Regions from separate parts of the Citrobacter farmeri genome, predicted to be linked through region 2. Evidence: predicted binding sites of a transcription regulator. Region 2 holds the regulator's gene; each other region holds the start of a gene.
The links. The regulator LexA, encoded in region 2, represses DNA repair genes until DNA is damaged. The targets are predictions, from matches to a motif close to TNCTGTATGTACATACAGNA.
Positions count from the first base shown of each region.

Region 1: a site for LexA is predicted at 3,793-3,812, ahead of dinB (DNA polymerase IV). Genes of this name have one in related genera too.
Region 3: a site for LexA is predicted at 2,560-2,579, ahead of dinG (ATP-dependent DNA helicase DinG). Genes of this name have one in related genera too.

Region 1 is NZ_CP077291.1:3,681,601-3,686,919, reverse strand. It holds gene I6L53_RS17315 (C40 family peptidase) at 31-777, shown strand; gene I6L53_RS17310 (hypothetical protein) at 774-1,013, opposite strand; partial or broken gene I6L53_RS17305 (flagellar biosynthesis protein FlhA) at 1,119-2,837, opposite strand; gene lafU (putative lateral flagellar export/assembly protein LafU) at 2,800-3,663, shown strand; gene dinB (DNA polymerase IV) at 3,829-4,884, shown strand; gene pepD (cytosol nonspecific dipeptidase) at 5,019-5,319, opposite strand, start outside.
Region 2 is NZ_CP077291.1:335,322-340,640, reverse strand. It holds gene zur (zinc uptake transcriptional repressor Zur) at 1-422, shown strand, start outside; gene I6L53_RS01550 (CsbD family protein) at 500-709, opposite strand; gene dinF (MATE family efflux transporter DinF) at 840-2,165, opposite strand; gene lexA (transcriptional repressor LexA) at 2,250-2,858, opposite strand; gene I6L53_RS01535 (diacylglycerol kinase) at 2,982-3,350, opposite strand; gene plsB (glycerol-3-phosphate 1-O-acyltransferase PlsB) at 3,520-5,319, shown strand, end outside.
Region 3 is NZ_CP077291.1:3,102,214-3,107,532, reverse strand. It holds gene pcaB (3-carboxy-cis,cis-muconate cycloisomerase) at 1-939, shown strand, start outside; gene I6L53_RS14620 (DASS family sodium-coupled anion symporter) at 973-2,394, shown strand; gene dinG (ATP-dependent DNA helicase DinG) at 2,594-4,744, shown strand; gene ybiB (DNA-binding protein YbiB) at 4,771-5,319, shown strand, end outside.

The DNA of each region.
Region 1 (5,319 bases), 1.5 Mb from region 2:
CCTCACTGTTTATTTAGGTTATGTTTTTTTATGTTTTTTTCAGGTGCTCCGCGCTTCATTCTGCCGGGGCTGCTATCGTTGTGCGTCATTTATTCACCGTGGTCTGCAGCATCTTCCCATCAGACATTAAGCTATGCCGCGAAGCTGCGGATGCATAACCGCGAACGACTGCTCGGTAAATATCAGGCGAAACTCAGAAGGCAGGCGCATTATATAGTCTCCGGAACGCCGGCCAGCAAAAAAGCGCTGCGCCAGCACAACCGTGTGCTGCTTGAACAGCATCCGGAGTGGTTTCCGGGACCGTTGCGTGCGGACAGTCATCGCTGGCAGGCGCTGGCGGAAAATAAAGATTTCCTCAGCAGTGACCACTTGCAGAACATCACGGAAGTGGCCATACATCGCCTGGAAGAGCAACTCGGGAAACCTTACGTATGGGGAGGCATCAATCCGGATCGCGGATTTGACTGCAGCGGGCTGGTCTTCTACGCCTACAACAAAATCCTGGCGGCGAAATTACCGCGCACGGCAAATGAAATGTATCACTATCGTCGGGCAACGATTGTCTCTCACCGCGACCTGCGCCGTGGCGATCTGCTGTTTTTCCATATTCACAGCCAGGAGATTGCCGATCATATGGGGGTCTATCTGGGGGATGGGCAGTTTATCCAGTCACCGCGTACCGGCGAAACTATTCGGGTGAGTCAGTTATCCGACCCGTTCTGGCAGGATCACTTTCTCGGCGCGCGCCGGATCCTGAAAGAAAATACCATCATCTAACAGGCAAACAGCAGCAGTACGATGGAGACAATTGTCACCGTTCCTGCCAGCAAGAGATCGACAGGTTCAATAAGCGGCACCCGTGCGGCAATCGGGGCGACTGCTGATTGCTTTTCATTATGCTTTTTCAGCTCTTGCTGGCGCACAAATGCCGGATATGTGTACCTGCGTGCCTCAGGGTCATCGTACTGAAAGGCATTTTCAAAATGATTCGGGATATCCCGTTCAATGATCACCCATCAATCCTTTTAAATGAGCAGACAGTTGAAGTGCAACATCCTTGTCGCGTCAGCGTTATAAAGCGGCAGAATAGCGGCCAACTTAAACCGACGAGCTACGATTTAACTCAACGCGCCCATAATTTTCAGTTCCAGCTCATCTGACACTTCGTTATAAGACAGAACGTTCAGGCCCGGCGCGAAGAGTCGGGCGTAGCGCGCCAGCAGCGGGCGTAACTGCGGTGCGACCAGCAGAACCGGCTCTTTGCCTGCGGCTTTCATCTGCTCTTTAATCTGCGGCATGTTGCTCTGGAACTGACTTAGCATATTCGGATCCACTGGCACACTGTCGAGCATCACCTTACCGCTCTGCTGCGCCTGATTCACCACGTTAGAAAGCAGATTTTCCAGTTCGTTATTCAGCGTATAAACCGCCAGTTCCTGCTTACGCACGAACTGGTGCGTAATGCTGCGACGCAGCGCAAGACGGATATCAGCCACCAGCAGAATGGGGTCTTTCGTCACACTACTGCTGGCGACCAGCACGGTGGCGATGGTGACGATATCGCGCAGTGAAACACCTTCAATCAGCAATGCGCGATACACTTTCAGCAACTGGCTGTAATTCAGCGCGGCGCTGAGATCTTCCGCCAGCCGCGGAGCCATCGAAGAGAGTCGGTTATGCAGTTGGGTAATATCGTCGTAGTTGAACAGATCGGGAATGTAACTGCGCACCACCTTATTTACGTGAGTGGCAATGACACTGGCGCAGTCAATCACCTGATAACCCATATTCAATGCTTTTGCTTTCTGCGCTGCCTGAATCCAGGTCACCGGCATATTGTAAGCCGGGTCATTGCCTAATATGCCGTCAATCTCGCCGTAGGTTTCGCTGGAAGACAGCGCCATCAGGCGGTCGGACGGGATATCGGCCTCATCGGCCTTAATACCATTGATATAGATCGCGTACTGGCTGGGCTTTAACCTGAAATTTTCACGAATGCGAATTTCTGGCAGCAATACGCCATTAGTATCGGAAATCACCTGACGCACGCCGCGAATACGCTGGGTCAGCGGATTACCTTTTGATTTATCCACCAGTGAAACCAGCTTATACCCCAGGCTCAGGCTGATGGGTTCAATCAGGGGGATGGTTTCCCAGGTGACCTGCTGCTCGGTCGTTTCGACGATGGTTTTCGTCAGCGTTTCGAGGTTTTTCTCTTCGGCTTCGGCGGTTTTCGGACGTTTACTCATCCGCCATGCGGTGAAGCCCAGCAGGCCGCTGAACACGAGGAAGGGAAAGTGCGGCATTCCTGGAACCACCGCCAGCACGAACATAATGCTGGTGGCGGTATAGAGTACCGAAGGACTGGCCAGCAACTGTGCGCGGACATCGGTGGCAATATCGCCATTGTCGCTGACGCGGGTCACGATAATTGCGGCGGCGGTGGAAAGCAGCAGGGAAGGGATCTGTGCAACCAGTCCATCACCAATGGTCATCAGCACGTACTGCTGGAATGCGGCTTCAGCGCTAAGATCGTATTTGAAAATACCGATGCACACGCCGCCGATCAGGTTGATCGCCAGAATCATCATGCCGGCGATGGCATCGCCGCGGACAAACTTCGAGGCCCCGTCCATCGCGCCGTAGAAATCCGCTTCGCTGGCGACGTCCTTACGCCGCGTCTGCGCCTGCTGCTGGTTAATAAGACCCGCGTTCAGATCGGCGTCGATTGCCATCTGTTTACCCGGCATCGCGTCGAGGGTAAAACGGGCGGACACTTCGGAGATACGTTCGGCACCTTTGGTAACCACGATAAAGTTGATTGTGAACAGCGTCAGTAAATCCGATCGTGAAAACATCGTGGCGGCGCTGCATGGTCAGTCGATTTTCAACGGCGGCGGACTGACGCCGCTCAATAAGATTGGTCAAAAACCGATTACGCGTACGGTAAGCAATAACAACAAGTCGCGTAATCAACCGGGCAAGGAGGAACTGACCTCGCCGAAAGAAGTGGTGCAGGTGAGTGATGAAACTGAAAAGAAAGTGCGTGATGTGAATGAAAAGACGTCGTTGCTGAAGAGAAAGTCAGCTTCAGAATTGGGGGAGCTCGCGACCAGCATCAATATTGTCGCCCGCAATGCCCACATGGAAACCAACCTGGAAATGGAGATTGTACCGCAGGGGTTACGTGTGCTGATTAAAGACGACCAGAATCGCAATATGTTTGAGCGAGGCAGCGCGAGGATCATGCCGTTCTTTAGATCGCTGTTGGTGGAACTGGCTCCGGTATTTGACTCACTGGACAATAAGATCATTATCACCGGGCATACCGATGCGATGGGCTATAAAAACAATATCTATAACAACTGGAATCTGTCAGGCGACAGAGCGTTGTCAGCTCGCCGCGTACTGGAAGAAGCTGGAATGCCTGATGATAAAGTGATGCAGGTGAGCGCAATGGCTGACCAGATGCTACTGGATAGTAAAAACCCACAAAGTGCGGGCAACCGGCGCATCGAAATTATGATCCTGACCCAGAGTGCAGCGGATACGTTGTATCAGTATTTTGGTCAGCATGGTGAAAAGGTCGTACAACCGCTGGTCGAAAAACTCGATAAAAAACAGCAGATCGCCGCATTGCATCACAAGGTACGACCGCAATAATTTGTGCATATTGATCCCCCGTGCCGGACGGGGGAATAGTGCCCTGGCATGGCGGCGGCATTCTACTCAGCCTGAACCCGCCAGTATGGCGTTGTCTGGTGCGTACAATCCTTTCCCACGTTAAAATAACACTGTATACTTAAACAGTATTGTGGGGGATGAGTGATGCGTAAAATCATACATGTTGATATGGACTGTTTTTTCGCAGCGGTTGAGATGCGTGACAACCCGGCGCTGCGCGACATCCCTATTGCGATTGGCGGCAGCCGCGAACGCAGAGGCGTCATCAGTACCGCCAACTATCCCGCCCGTAAATTTGGCGTGCGCAGCGCGATGCCCACCGGGATGGCGCTGAAGCTGTGCCCGCACCTCATGCTATTACCCGGGCGCTACGAAGCCTATAAAGAAGCCTCCCGCCAGATTCAGGACATCTTTTCACGCTACACTGCATTAATTGAGCCACTGTCCCTGGATGAAGCGTATCTGGATGTCACGGACAGCATGCACTGTCATGGTTCGGCAACGCTCATCGCCCAGGAGATCCGCCAGACTATCTTCAACGAACTGCAACTTACCGCCTCGGCGGGCGTGGCGCCGGTGAAGTTTCTGGCCAAGATCGCCTCCGATCTGAATAAACCCAACGGGCAATATGTCATTACGCCGGATGCTGTGCCGGCGTTCCTCAGGACGTTACCACTGGGTAAAATTCCCGGCGTCGGTAAAGTGTCTGCAGCAAAGCTGGAAAGCATGGGGCTACGCACCTGCGGTGATGTGCAGCAGTTCGATCTGGCGACATTACTTAAGCGCTTCGGTAAGTTTGGTCGGGTACTGTGGGAGCGCAGTCAGGGAATCGACGATCGGGACGTCAATAATGAACGCTTACGAAAATCGATCGGCGTCGAACGCACAATGGCGGAAGACATTCATGAGTGGTCCGACTGTGAAGCGATTATTGAGCGGTTATATCCGGAACTTGAGCGACGGCTGGCGAAAGTGAAACCCGATCTGCTCATCGCCCGTCAGGGGGTGAAGCTAAAGTTTAATGATTTTCAGCAAACCACTCAGGAACACGTCTGGCCGCGACTGAATAAAGAAGATCTGATTTCTACCGCGCGTAAAACCTGGGACGAGCGCCGGGGAGGGCGGGGGGTACGCCTGGTGGGGCTGCACGTTACGCTGCTCGATCCGCAACTGGAACGGCAGTTATTACTGGGGTTATAACCGCGATGAATAACGGGTATGAAACTGCCGGATGGCGTTTCACTTATCCGGCCTACAAATCTGTTGACAGTTCGTAGGCCGGATAAGGCGCAACGCACCGCCATCCGGCAAGATTAAAGCATAACGATCGTGACTTACTTCGTCGGAATCGCTTTCAGCAGTTCGGTCAGAAGCCGCCAGTAATGACTGACGCTTTCGATATGCACTTGCTCATCCGGTGAGTGTGGGCCGGTGATGGTTGGCCCGATAGAGACCATATCCATATTTGGGTATGGCTTTTTAAACAGACCGCATTCCAGACCCGCGTGGATAATCTGGATGTTCGGCGTCTTGTTGAACAGACGCTGATAGGTTTCGCGCACCAGATGCATCACCGGGGAGTTCGCATCCGGCTGCCAGCCAGGGTAGCTCCCTTTAGCTTCGGTTTTCGCGCCC
Region 2 (5,319 bases):
TGCGGCTGATGAGCCTGCAGGAAGGTGCGATTAGCGCTTACGATCTGCTGGACCTGCTGCGTGAATCCGAACCGCAGGCCAAGCCGCCAACGGTCTATCGCGCACTCGATTTTCTGCTTGAACAAGGGTTTGTGCATAAGGTCGAATCCACCAACAGCTATGTGTTGTGCTACCTGTTCGATCAGCCAACCCATACTTCCGCGATGTTTATCTGCGACCGCTGCGGTGCAGTGAAAGAAGAGTGTGCGGAAGGCGTGGAAGACATTATGCATACGCTGGCGGCGAAGATGGGATTTGCTCTGCGCCACAATGTCATTGAAGCACACGGATTATGTTCAGCCTGCGTGGAAGTAGAAGCCTGTCGTCACCCTGGCGAGTGCCAGCACGATCATTCGATTCAGGTTAAAAAGAAACCTCGTTAAAGGCGAGGGCGGCATGCTATGCCGCCCGAAGCAAACAGAGGGGGGTACATCCTTGTACTCACGGGTAAGAGGGGGGATTACCAGCGATAGTCGTTGCGTTTTTCCCAGCTATCGACCTCTTTCTCCGCCTGATCTTTCGCGTAACCATAGCGTTCCTGAATTTTACCTACCAGTTGATCACGCTTACCTTCAATGACCGTCATATCGTCATCGGTCAGTTTGCCCCACTGCTCTTTCACCTTACCTTTAAACTGTTTCCAGTTACCGCCGACTTCGTCTTTATTCATCATAACGTCCTCTTTACCAGGCTGTGAATAGTGAGAGTAAACCGCCCAACTGCGTTCGTTTTCTGCTGGACGTGAGATTAAGTGTAGTCATAGATTCTGGGTTAAATTCACTATTCAGAATCTTTAACCATTACGAGGCAGCAAACCAGGTCCCGTTTCGCCAGTGACGTCGCCAAATCCAGGCTAATGACAACCCGCGCAGCGCCAGAAAAACCGCCAGCGCCAGCCATAAACCGTGATTACCCAACACGGGTAGCGCCAGCAGCGTCAGCGCAAACCCGGTAGCCGCCACCGCCATGCTGTTACGCATTTCAGCCGCCCGCGTTGCGCCGATAAACATGCCATCCAGCAGATAACACCAGACACCAACCAGAGGCAAAATCGCCTGCCAGACCAGGTAGCGATCGGCAAGTTGTTGGATTTGCGGTAGTGATGTCAGCAGCGCAACGATCGGTTCGCCCGCGAGTAAATAGACCAGTGAAAACAGCAGTGCGACGATGCCTGACTGACGGCACGCCGCACGCCAGACTTCCAGTAACTGACTGCCGTCGCGGGCGCCATAAGCCTGACCGGAATGCGCCTCCACGGCGTAGGCAAAGCCATCCAGCGCATAGGCCGTAAACGTCAGCAGCGTCATCAACACGGCGTTAACGGCGATGATATCGCTGCCCAGTCTGGCCCCCAGCACGGTGATCGCGCCAAAGCAGAGCTGCAGCAGCAGTGAACGCAGCATGATGTCGCGATTAAGCGCCAGAAGGCGGCGTACATTTCCCCGCCAGGCCTGTTTGAGCATGGCGCGGGAGACACCACGCAGGCGCAGTACTTTACGCACCATCAACAAACCGATCAGCAGCGTCGCATATTCCGCGATTACCGTCGCCAGCGCGGCCCCTTGCACGTTCATGTGCAGCCCCATCACCAGCCAAAGGTCGAGCACAATATTCAAAATATTGCCGACAATCAGCAGAATAACCGGTGCACGCGCGTACTGTACGCCCAGCAACCAGCCGAGCAGTACCAGATTCGCCAGCGACGCCGGAGCGCTCAGCCAGCGAATGGCCAGAAACCGTCTTGCCTGCTCCAGCACCGCTTCGCTACCACCCACGATGTGCAGCGCCAGATCGATAATCGGTGTGCGAAAGAGCGCAATCATAGCCCCAGCGCCCAACGCCAGGATCAGCGGTTGCACCAGAGCCCGTGCCAGCGCCTGAGGATTCTTCGCGCCGAACGCCTGCGCCGTCAGCCCGGTCGTGCTCATGCGTAAAAAGAGCAGGAGCATGAACAGAAAACTCGTTGCCGTCGCCCCCACTGCCACCCCGCCAAGATATACAGGGCTGTCCAGGTGACCAATGACCGCCGTATCCACCAGTCCCAGCAGAGGAACGGTGATATTGGAGAAAATCATAGGTAAGGCGAGACGCCAGAGCGCCTTGTCAGCAGAAGCAAAAAACGGCATGGAGCGAGCCTGAGAAGAGGTCATAACGAGAGTGGTGAGAGTGCCGGATAACGGCGTAAACGCCTTATCCGGCCTACAGGATTACTACAGCCATTCACCGTTACGGATGACGCCAACGGCCAATCCTTCGATGGTGAAATTCTGTTCGCGAAGGTCAACCAGGATAGGTTTAAATTCGCTGTTTTCAGGCAGTAACTCAACTTTATTGCCCTGTTTTTTCAAGCGTTTGACCGTCACTTCGTCGTCGATACGCGCCACAACCACCTGGCCGTTACGCACATCCTGGGTTTTGTGTACCGCCAACAGATCGCCATCCATAATACCGATATCTTTCATCGACATCCCGCTGACGCGCAGCAGGAAATCGGCATTCGGCTTAAACAGAGACGGGTCCACCTGATAATGGCCTTCGATGTGCTGCTGCGCCAACAGTGGTTCGCCCGCCGCGACACGACCGATAAGCGGTAACCCCTCTTCTTCTTCCTGCAGCAGTCGAATGCCGCGAGAAGCGCCGGAGACGATTTCAATTGCCCCTTTCCGCGCCAGCGCTTTCAGGTGTTCTTCAGCCGCGTTTGGGGAACGGAACCCCAAACGCTGTGCGATCTCCGCACGCGTCGGTGGCATACCTGTCTGGCTGATGTGATCCCGAATGAGATCAAACACCTCTTGTTGCCTGGCCGTTAACGCTTTCATTCCGCCCCCTGGGTGTATATACAGTTATGCTGTGAGTATATACAGCTAAAGGTGATTTTGGAACCACAAACTGCACATTCAACAGCAGATTTAACCTGTTATGGAATCAGGGTCGAAAAAACCTTAGCGAAAATGTGTCCACAGCAGGAGGCCCCAGGTGATCAGCGCCACAATGATAGAGAGCAGCACCGCCGCCGATCCCATATCTTTTGCACGACCAGAGAGTTCATGATAATCAGAGCCGATACGGTCCACCACGGCCTCAATGGCGCTGTTCAGAATTTCAACAATCATGACCAGCATAACGGAGCCGATCAATAGAACGCGCGTGATGGCATCCACATCCAGCCAGCAGGCGATAGCGACGGCCAGCAAAACCGCCACACTCTCCTGACGGAACGCGGCCTCGTTAATCCACGCGGCGCGAAAACCTTTCCAGGAATAGCCTGCAGCTTTGATAATTCGGGTGAATCCAGTGGTATTATTAGCCATTAAAAGAACCTTTTTGCATTATTGGCGTCAATGACATTGTCTAATTAACTCATGTGATTCGAGTTAGGGCACGCGGCGCGAAGTATGACGGGATACACCAGAAATTCACATGACTTTCTGATATCCTTGCAACGCAATTGCATTATTAACCAGAGGCTTTACATCGTTTATGTCCGGCTGGCCACGAATTTACTACAAAATCCTGAATTTACCATTAAGTGTACTGGTAAAAAGCAAGTCTATTCCGGCAGATCCTGCCCCGGAATTGGGACTCAATACCTCTCGTCCAATTATGTACGTTTTACCGTACAACTCCAAAGCGGACTTGCTGACGCTGCGCGCGCAATGTCTGGCGCACGATCTCCCCGACCCGTTAGTGCCGCTGGAGATCGATGGCACCCAGTTGCCACGCTATGTATTCATTCACGGCGGACCGCGGGTATTCACCTATTACACACCGAAAGAAGAGTCCATCAAGCTGTTCCATAACTATCTCGACCTGCATCGCAGCAATCCAGACCTGGATGTGCAAATGGTGCCAGTGTCGGTGATGTTTGGACGCTCGCCGGGCCGTGAGAAGGGTGAGGTTAACCCGCCACTGCGCATGCTTAACGGCATCCAGAAATTCTTTGCCGTCTCCTGGCTGGGGCGCGACAGCTTTGTCCGTTTCTCACCTTCCGTGTCCCTGCGCCGAATGGCCGATGAGCACGGCACGGATAAAATCATTGCGCAGAAACTGGCACGCGTGGCGCGTATGCACTTCGCCCGTCAGCGTCTTGCCGCTGTGGGACCGCGCCTGCCTGCACGTCAGGATCTCTTCAACAAACTGTTGGCGTCCAAAGCGATTGCCCGCGCGGTCGAAGATGAAGCGCGCAGCAAGAAAATCTCCCATGAAAAGGCACAGCAAAACGCGATTGCGCTGATGGAAGAGATCGCCGCCAACTTCTCATACGAAATGATTCGCCTGACCGACCGCATCCTGGGTTTCACCTGGAACCGGCTCTATCAGGGGATCAACGTTCATAACGCCGAGCGCGTTCGCCAACTGGCGCACGACGGGCACGAAATTGTCTATGTTCCCTGCCACCGCAGCCACATGGACTATCTGCTGCTCTCCTACGTGCTCTATCACCAGGGGCTGGTGCCACCGCATATTGCCGCGGGTATCAACCTGAACTTTTGGCCAGCAGGCCCGATCTTCCGCCGCCTGGGCGCGTTCTTTATTCGCCGTACCTTTAAGGGCAATAAGCTCTATTCCACCGTCTTCCGTGAGTATCTGGGCGAACTGTTCAGCCGCGGCTACTCGGTTGAATACTTTGTCGAAGGCGGTCGTTCCCGTACGGGTCGTCTGCTGGATCCGAAAACCGGCACGCTATCAATGACTATTCAGGCGATGCTGCGCGGTGGCACCCGTCCGATCACCCTGGTGCCGATTTACATCGGTTACGAACATGTGATGGAAGTGGGGACCTATGCCAAAGAGCTGCGCGGGGCAACCAAAGAGAAAGAGAGTCTGCCGCAGATGCTGCGTGGCTTGAGCAAGCTGCGTAATCTCGGTCAGGGCTACGTGAACTTTGGCGAGCCAATGCCGTTGATGACGTACCTGAATCACCACGTGCCGGAGTGGCGCGAGTCGATTGATCCTATCGAAGCCGTGCGTCCGGCCTGGCTGACGCCGACAGTGAACGGGATTGCGGCAGAGCTGATGGTGCGTATTAACAACGCGGGTGCGGCTAACGCGATGAACCTGTGCTGCACCGCGCTGTTAGCTTCCCGTCAGCGTTCGCTGACCCGCGAGCAACTGACCGAGCAGCTCAACTGTTATCTGGATCTGATGCGCAATGTGCCGTATTCCTCTGATTCGACTGTGCCATCGGTCAGCGCGAGCGATCTTATCGATCACGCGTTGCAGATGAACAAGTTCGAAGTCGAGAAAGATACCATTGGCGATATCATCATTCTGCCGCGC
Region 3 (5,319 bases), 2.1 Mb from region 2:
GACCTGGCGCTGCGCTATCGTGACACGCCGATGGCCGGACGCACTCACTTACAGCAGGCGCTGCCGGTGACTTTTGGCTATAAAGCCGCGATCTGGCTGGACATGTTTGAACGCCACGCCGAACGTCTGCAACAGGCGCGTCCCCGCGTGCTGGTCGGTGAATTTGCCGGGGCTGCCGGAACGCTGGCATCGCTGGGTGATAAAGGATTAGCGGTACAAAAAGCGCTGATGGAAGAGTTGGGTCTTAACGTGCCGACCTCCACCTGGCACGTGGCGCGCGATGGCTTTGCCGAAGCGGTGAACCTGCTGGCGGTGATGACCGGTTCGCTAGGGAAAATTGCTTATGATGTGATGCTGATGGCGTCTAATGAGTTTGGTGAACTGTATGAACCGTTCGTGAAAGGGCGCGGTGCGAGCAGTACGATGCCGCAAAAACGCAATCCTATCTCCAGCGAACTGATGCTGGCCTGCGCGAAAGGCGTTCGTCAACAGGCCGGACTGATGCTGGATGCGATGGTTCAGGATCTGGAACGCGCTACCGGGCCATGGCATGCGGAGTGGATTGCGATCCCGGAAAGTTTCGTGCTGAGCGCAGGGGCGCTGCATCAGGCCAATTTTATGCTGGCAGGGTTGGAAGTTGATGAAGCAGCAATGAAGCGTAATCTCGGAATGACCAATGGTCTGATTGTGGCAGAAGCGGTGATGATGGGGCTGGCCCCGTACATCGGTCGCCAGGACGCCCACGACGTGGTGTATGACGCCTGTCGTATCGTCAACGAGAAGGGCGGTCACCTGGCTGACGTGCTGAATGCGATGCCAACAGTGGCGCAGCGACTGAATCCGCAACTGATTAACCGACTGACCGATCCGGCAAATTATCTGGGCATGGCACCTGAAATGGTCGATCAGGTGCTGTCCAGGTATCAGTCACGGAAATGAACGTTCTCGTGCTAACGGAATAAGGATATTGCTATGTCTACAAATTCTGTCGCGGGAAAGAAATTTATCTCATTTCTGATCCCGCTGGTGATTGGTGCCGTCATTTGGTTTATTCCCGTCCCTGACGGGTTAACGCCGGCGGCCTGGCATATGTTTGCGATTTTCGCCGCCACCATTGCGGCGATCCTGACCCAACCGCTCCCTTCGGGGGCGGTCATGCTGATTGCGCTTTGCGTGGTCATCTTTAGCAAAACGTTGACCGAGGCGAAGGCGCTGTCGGGCTTTGCCTCTGGCACCGTGTGGCTGATTTTCTGCGCTTACGTGCTCTCGCTGGGGTTTGTTACCTCCGGGCTGGGGAAACGTATTGCCTATAAAATGCTGTCGCTGTTTGGCGGAAGCAGCCTGGGAATTGCCTATTCACTTGGCGTTTCAGACCTGATTATGGCCCCGGCGATGCCTTCTGTGACGGCGCGTTCTGGCGGAATTATTTTCCCCATCGCTCGCTCAATCAACGACGTACTCGGCTCGGCGCCCGGCGCAACCGGTAAGCGGATTGGCGATTTCTTAACGATGGTCTGCTTTCAGTTTACGCCGATCACCGGGGCGATATTTTTGACGGGGATGGCAGCGAACCCGCTGGTAGCAAGCCTGGCAAAATCCACACTGGGTCTGGATATCACCTGGGGCGGCTGGTTTATTTCCGCGGTGGTGCCGGCGATGGTTTGTTTTTGCCTGATGCCGCTGCTGGTCTACAAGCTGTTGGATCCGGAACTAAAGCACACACCGGAAGCCAAAGCGATGGGCAAACAGTCGCTCAGCGAACTGGGCGGTATGAGCAGTAATGAGAAAAAAGTGGCCGTAGGCTTTGTGCTGGCGCTGGTGGGCTGGGGAACCAGTCTGATCACCGGTATCTCCGCGACGTCGGTTGGGCTGGGTCTGGCGGCCTATCTGTTTGCGACCGGTGCGGTAAGCTGGAAGAGCCTCCTTAATGACCATGCGGCGTGGGACACGGTGATTTGGTTCAGCGTGATTATCAGCCTGGCGACCGGCCTGGCGGATCTGGGATTCATCAAATGGATGACAGTGAAGTTGGGCAGTGGAATTCAGGGATTCGGCGCGATGGAAGCTTTTATCGTGCTCGGCGTCCTGTACATCTACGTCCACTATCTGTTTGCCACCGCCACGGGGCACGTTGCCGCACTGTACGCACCGTTTGCCGCCACGGCGATTGCGGCCGGGGCACCGCCGATGATGGTGGCTATCTGTTTCGGTATTTTCAGCAACCTGATGTGGGGGAACACCGAGTACGGCGGCGGACCAGGTCCTATCTACTTTGCGCAAGGCTATTTCGAACGGCCACGGTTCTACAGAATCAACCTGTGTGTGGTGACGTTCAATGTGATCATCATCTTCGCGGTTGGCATGTTGTGGTGGAAGCTGCTGGGTTACTATTAAGTCGCCGCGCAGCAGCCTGATGGCGCTGCGCTTATCCGGCCAGGAGTATGCTTAAACGCAGGCCGGATAAGGCGCAAGCCGCCATCCGGCACTTCGCCTCCAGGTTGCGAAGCGCTTTCCAGAACCGGCAAAAAAGATACGTTCCAGGCCTGAAATGTGCCACAATAGTGGCTGTTTATACAGTATTTCAGGTTTTCTCATGGCATTAACTGCTGCGCTCAAAGCGCAAATCGCCGCCTGGTATAAGGCGCTTCAGGAACAGATCCCCGACTTTATCCCCCGTGCGCCGCAGCGGCAGATGATTGCCGATGTCGCGAAAACGCTGACCGGAGAAGAAGGGCGTCATCTGGCGATTGAAGCACCCACCGGGGTGGGGAAAACCCTGTCTTATCTCCTTCCCGGCATTGCCATTGCGCGGGAAGAGCAAAAAACGCTGGTAGTCAGTACCGCCAACGTGGCGTTGCAGGATCAGATCTACAGTAAAGATCTGCCGCTACTGCGCAAAATCATTCCCGATCTTCGCTTTACCGCCGCGTTTGGCCGCGGCCGCTATGTGTGTCCGCGAAATCTGACCGCGCTGGCCAGTACTGAACCCACTCAGCAGGATCTGCTCGCGTTTCTTGACGATGAACTCACGGCGAACAACAAGGAAGAACAGAAGCGCTGCGCAAAGCTGAAAGGCGACCTTGACAGCTACAAGTGGGACGGCCTGCGCGATCATACGGATATCGCGATTGATGACGATCTCTGGCGGCGATTGAGCACCGACAAAGCCAGCTGTCTGAACCGCAACTGTCATTACTATCGTGAGTGCCCGTTCTTTGTAGCGCGTCGTGAGATTCAGGAAGCAGAAGTGGTGGTGGCAAACCATGCGCTGGTAATGGCGGCAATGGAAAGCGAAGCGGTGTTGCCGGACCCGAAAAATCTGCTGTTGGTGCTGGATGAAGGCCATCACCTGCCGGACGTCGCCCGCGATGCGCTGGAAATGAGTGCCGAAATCACTGCCCCCTGGTATCGCCTGCAACTGGATCTGTTCGGCAAACTGGTGGCGACCTGCATGGAGCAGTTTCGTCCCAAAACCACGCCGCCGCTGGCGAATCCGGAGCGTTTAAACGCCCATTGCGAAGAGCTGTATGAGCTTATCGCCTCGCTTAACAGCATCCTCAATCTGACTATGCCTGCCGGGCAGGAAGCGGAACATCGCTTTGCGATGGGAACACTCCCGGATGAAGTGATGGAAATTTGCCAACGGCTGGCGAAACTCACCGAAACGCTGCGCGGCCTGGCGGAGTTATTTTTGAACGATCTCAGCGAGAAAACGGGCAGTCATGATGTTGTGCGCCTGCATCGGGCTATTTTGCAGATGAATCGCGCGTTGGGGATGTTTGAGGCGCAAAGCAAACTGTGGCGGCTGGCCTCACTGGCCCAGTCGTCCGGTGCGCCGGTGTCGAAATGGGTGACGCGCGATATGCGTGACGGGCAGCCTCACGTCTGGTTTCACTGTGTGGGGATCCGCGTGAGCGATCAGCTGGAGCGGTTACTCTGGCGCAGCGTACCGCATATTATTGTCACTTCCGCCACGCTGCGTTCGCTTAACAGTTTTTCGCGTCTGCAGGAGATGAGCGGTCTGAAAGAGAAAGCCGGAGACCGCTTTGTCGCGCTCGATTCGCCGTTTAACCACGTCAAACAGGGCAAAATCATTATTCCGCAGATGCGCTATGAGCCGCTGATTGACAGCGAAGAGCAGCATATCGCGGAGATGGCCGCCTATTTTCGCGAACAGCTGGAAAGTAAAAAACATACCGGCATGCTGGTATTGTTTGCCAGCGGACGGGCAATGCAGCGATTTCTGGAACACGTCACCGATCTGCGTTTGTTGCTGCTGGTCCAGGGTGACCAGCCGCGCTATCGGTTGGTGGAGTTGCACCGTAAGCGGGTAGAGAACGGCGAGCGTAGCGTGTTGGTTGGGTTGCAATCTTTCGCCGAAGGGCTGGATCTAAAAGGCGATTTGCTCAGTCAGGTACATATTCACAAAATTGCCTTCCCCCCCATCGACAGCCCGGTGGTGATCACTGAAGGCGAGTGGCTCAAAAGCCTCAATCGTTATCCCTTTGAAGTGCAGAGTCTGCCCGCTGCCTCGTTTAATCTTATCCAGCAGGTGGGGCGTCTGATTCGTAGCCACGGCTGCTGGGGAGAAGTGGTGATTTACGATAAGCGTCTGTTGACCAAAAATTATGGCAAGCGTTTACTGGATGCATTACCTGTTTTTCCCATAGAGCAACCCGCTGTGCCAGACGTTATAGTAAAGGCAAAAGAAAAAGCGAAACCCGCGCGCCGTCGGCGTAAATAACGTGAGTGTGAGGCAAGGAGTTTTCGATGGATTACCGCAAAATTATTAAAGAGATTGGCCGGGGCAAAAACCATGCCCGCGATCTGGACCAGGACACCGCCCGCGGTCTGTATACCCACATGCTTAACGGGGACGTGCCTGAACTGGAGATTGGCAGCGTGCTGATTGCGTTGCGTATTAAAGGGGAAGGGGAAGCCGAAATGTTGGGCTTTTATGAGGCGATGCAAAACCATTCCATTACGCTGACCCCGCCGGTTGCCAAACCGATGCCGATTGTTATTCCCAGCTATAACGGCGCGCGTAAACAGGCGAACCTGACGCCGCTACTGGCCATTTTATTGCACAAGCTGGGGTTTCCAGTGGTGGTGCATGGGGTGAGTGAAGATCCGACCCGCGTGCTTACGGAAACCATTTTCGAACTGATGGGGATTGCACCGACGCGACACGCCGGTCAAGCGCAGGCGAAGCTGGATGGGCATCAGCCGGTCTTTATTCCAGTGAGTACGCTCTGTCCGCCGCTGGAAAAGCAACTGGCAATGCGCTGGCGGCTGGGCGTGCGTAACAGCGCACATACG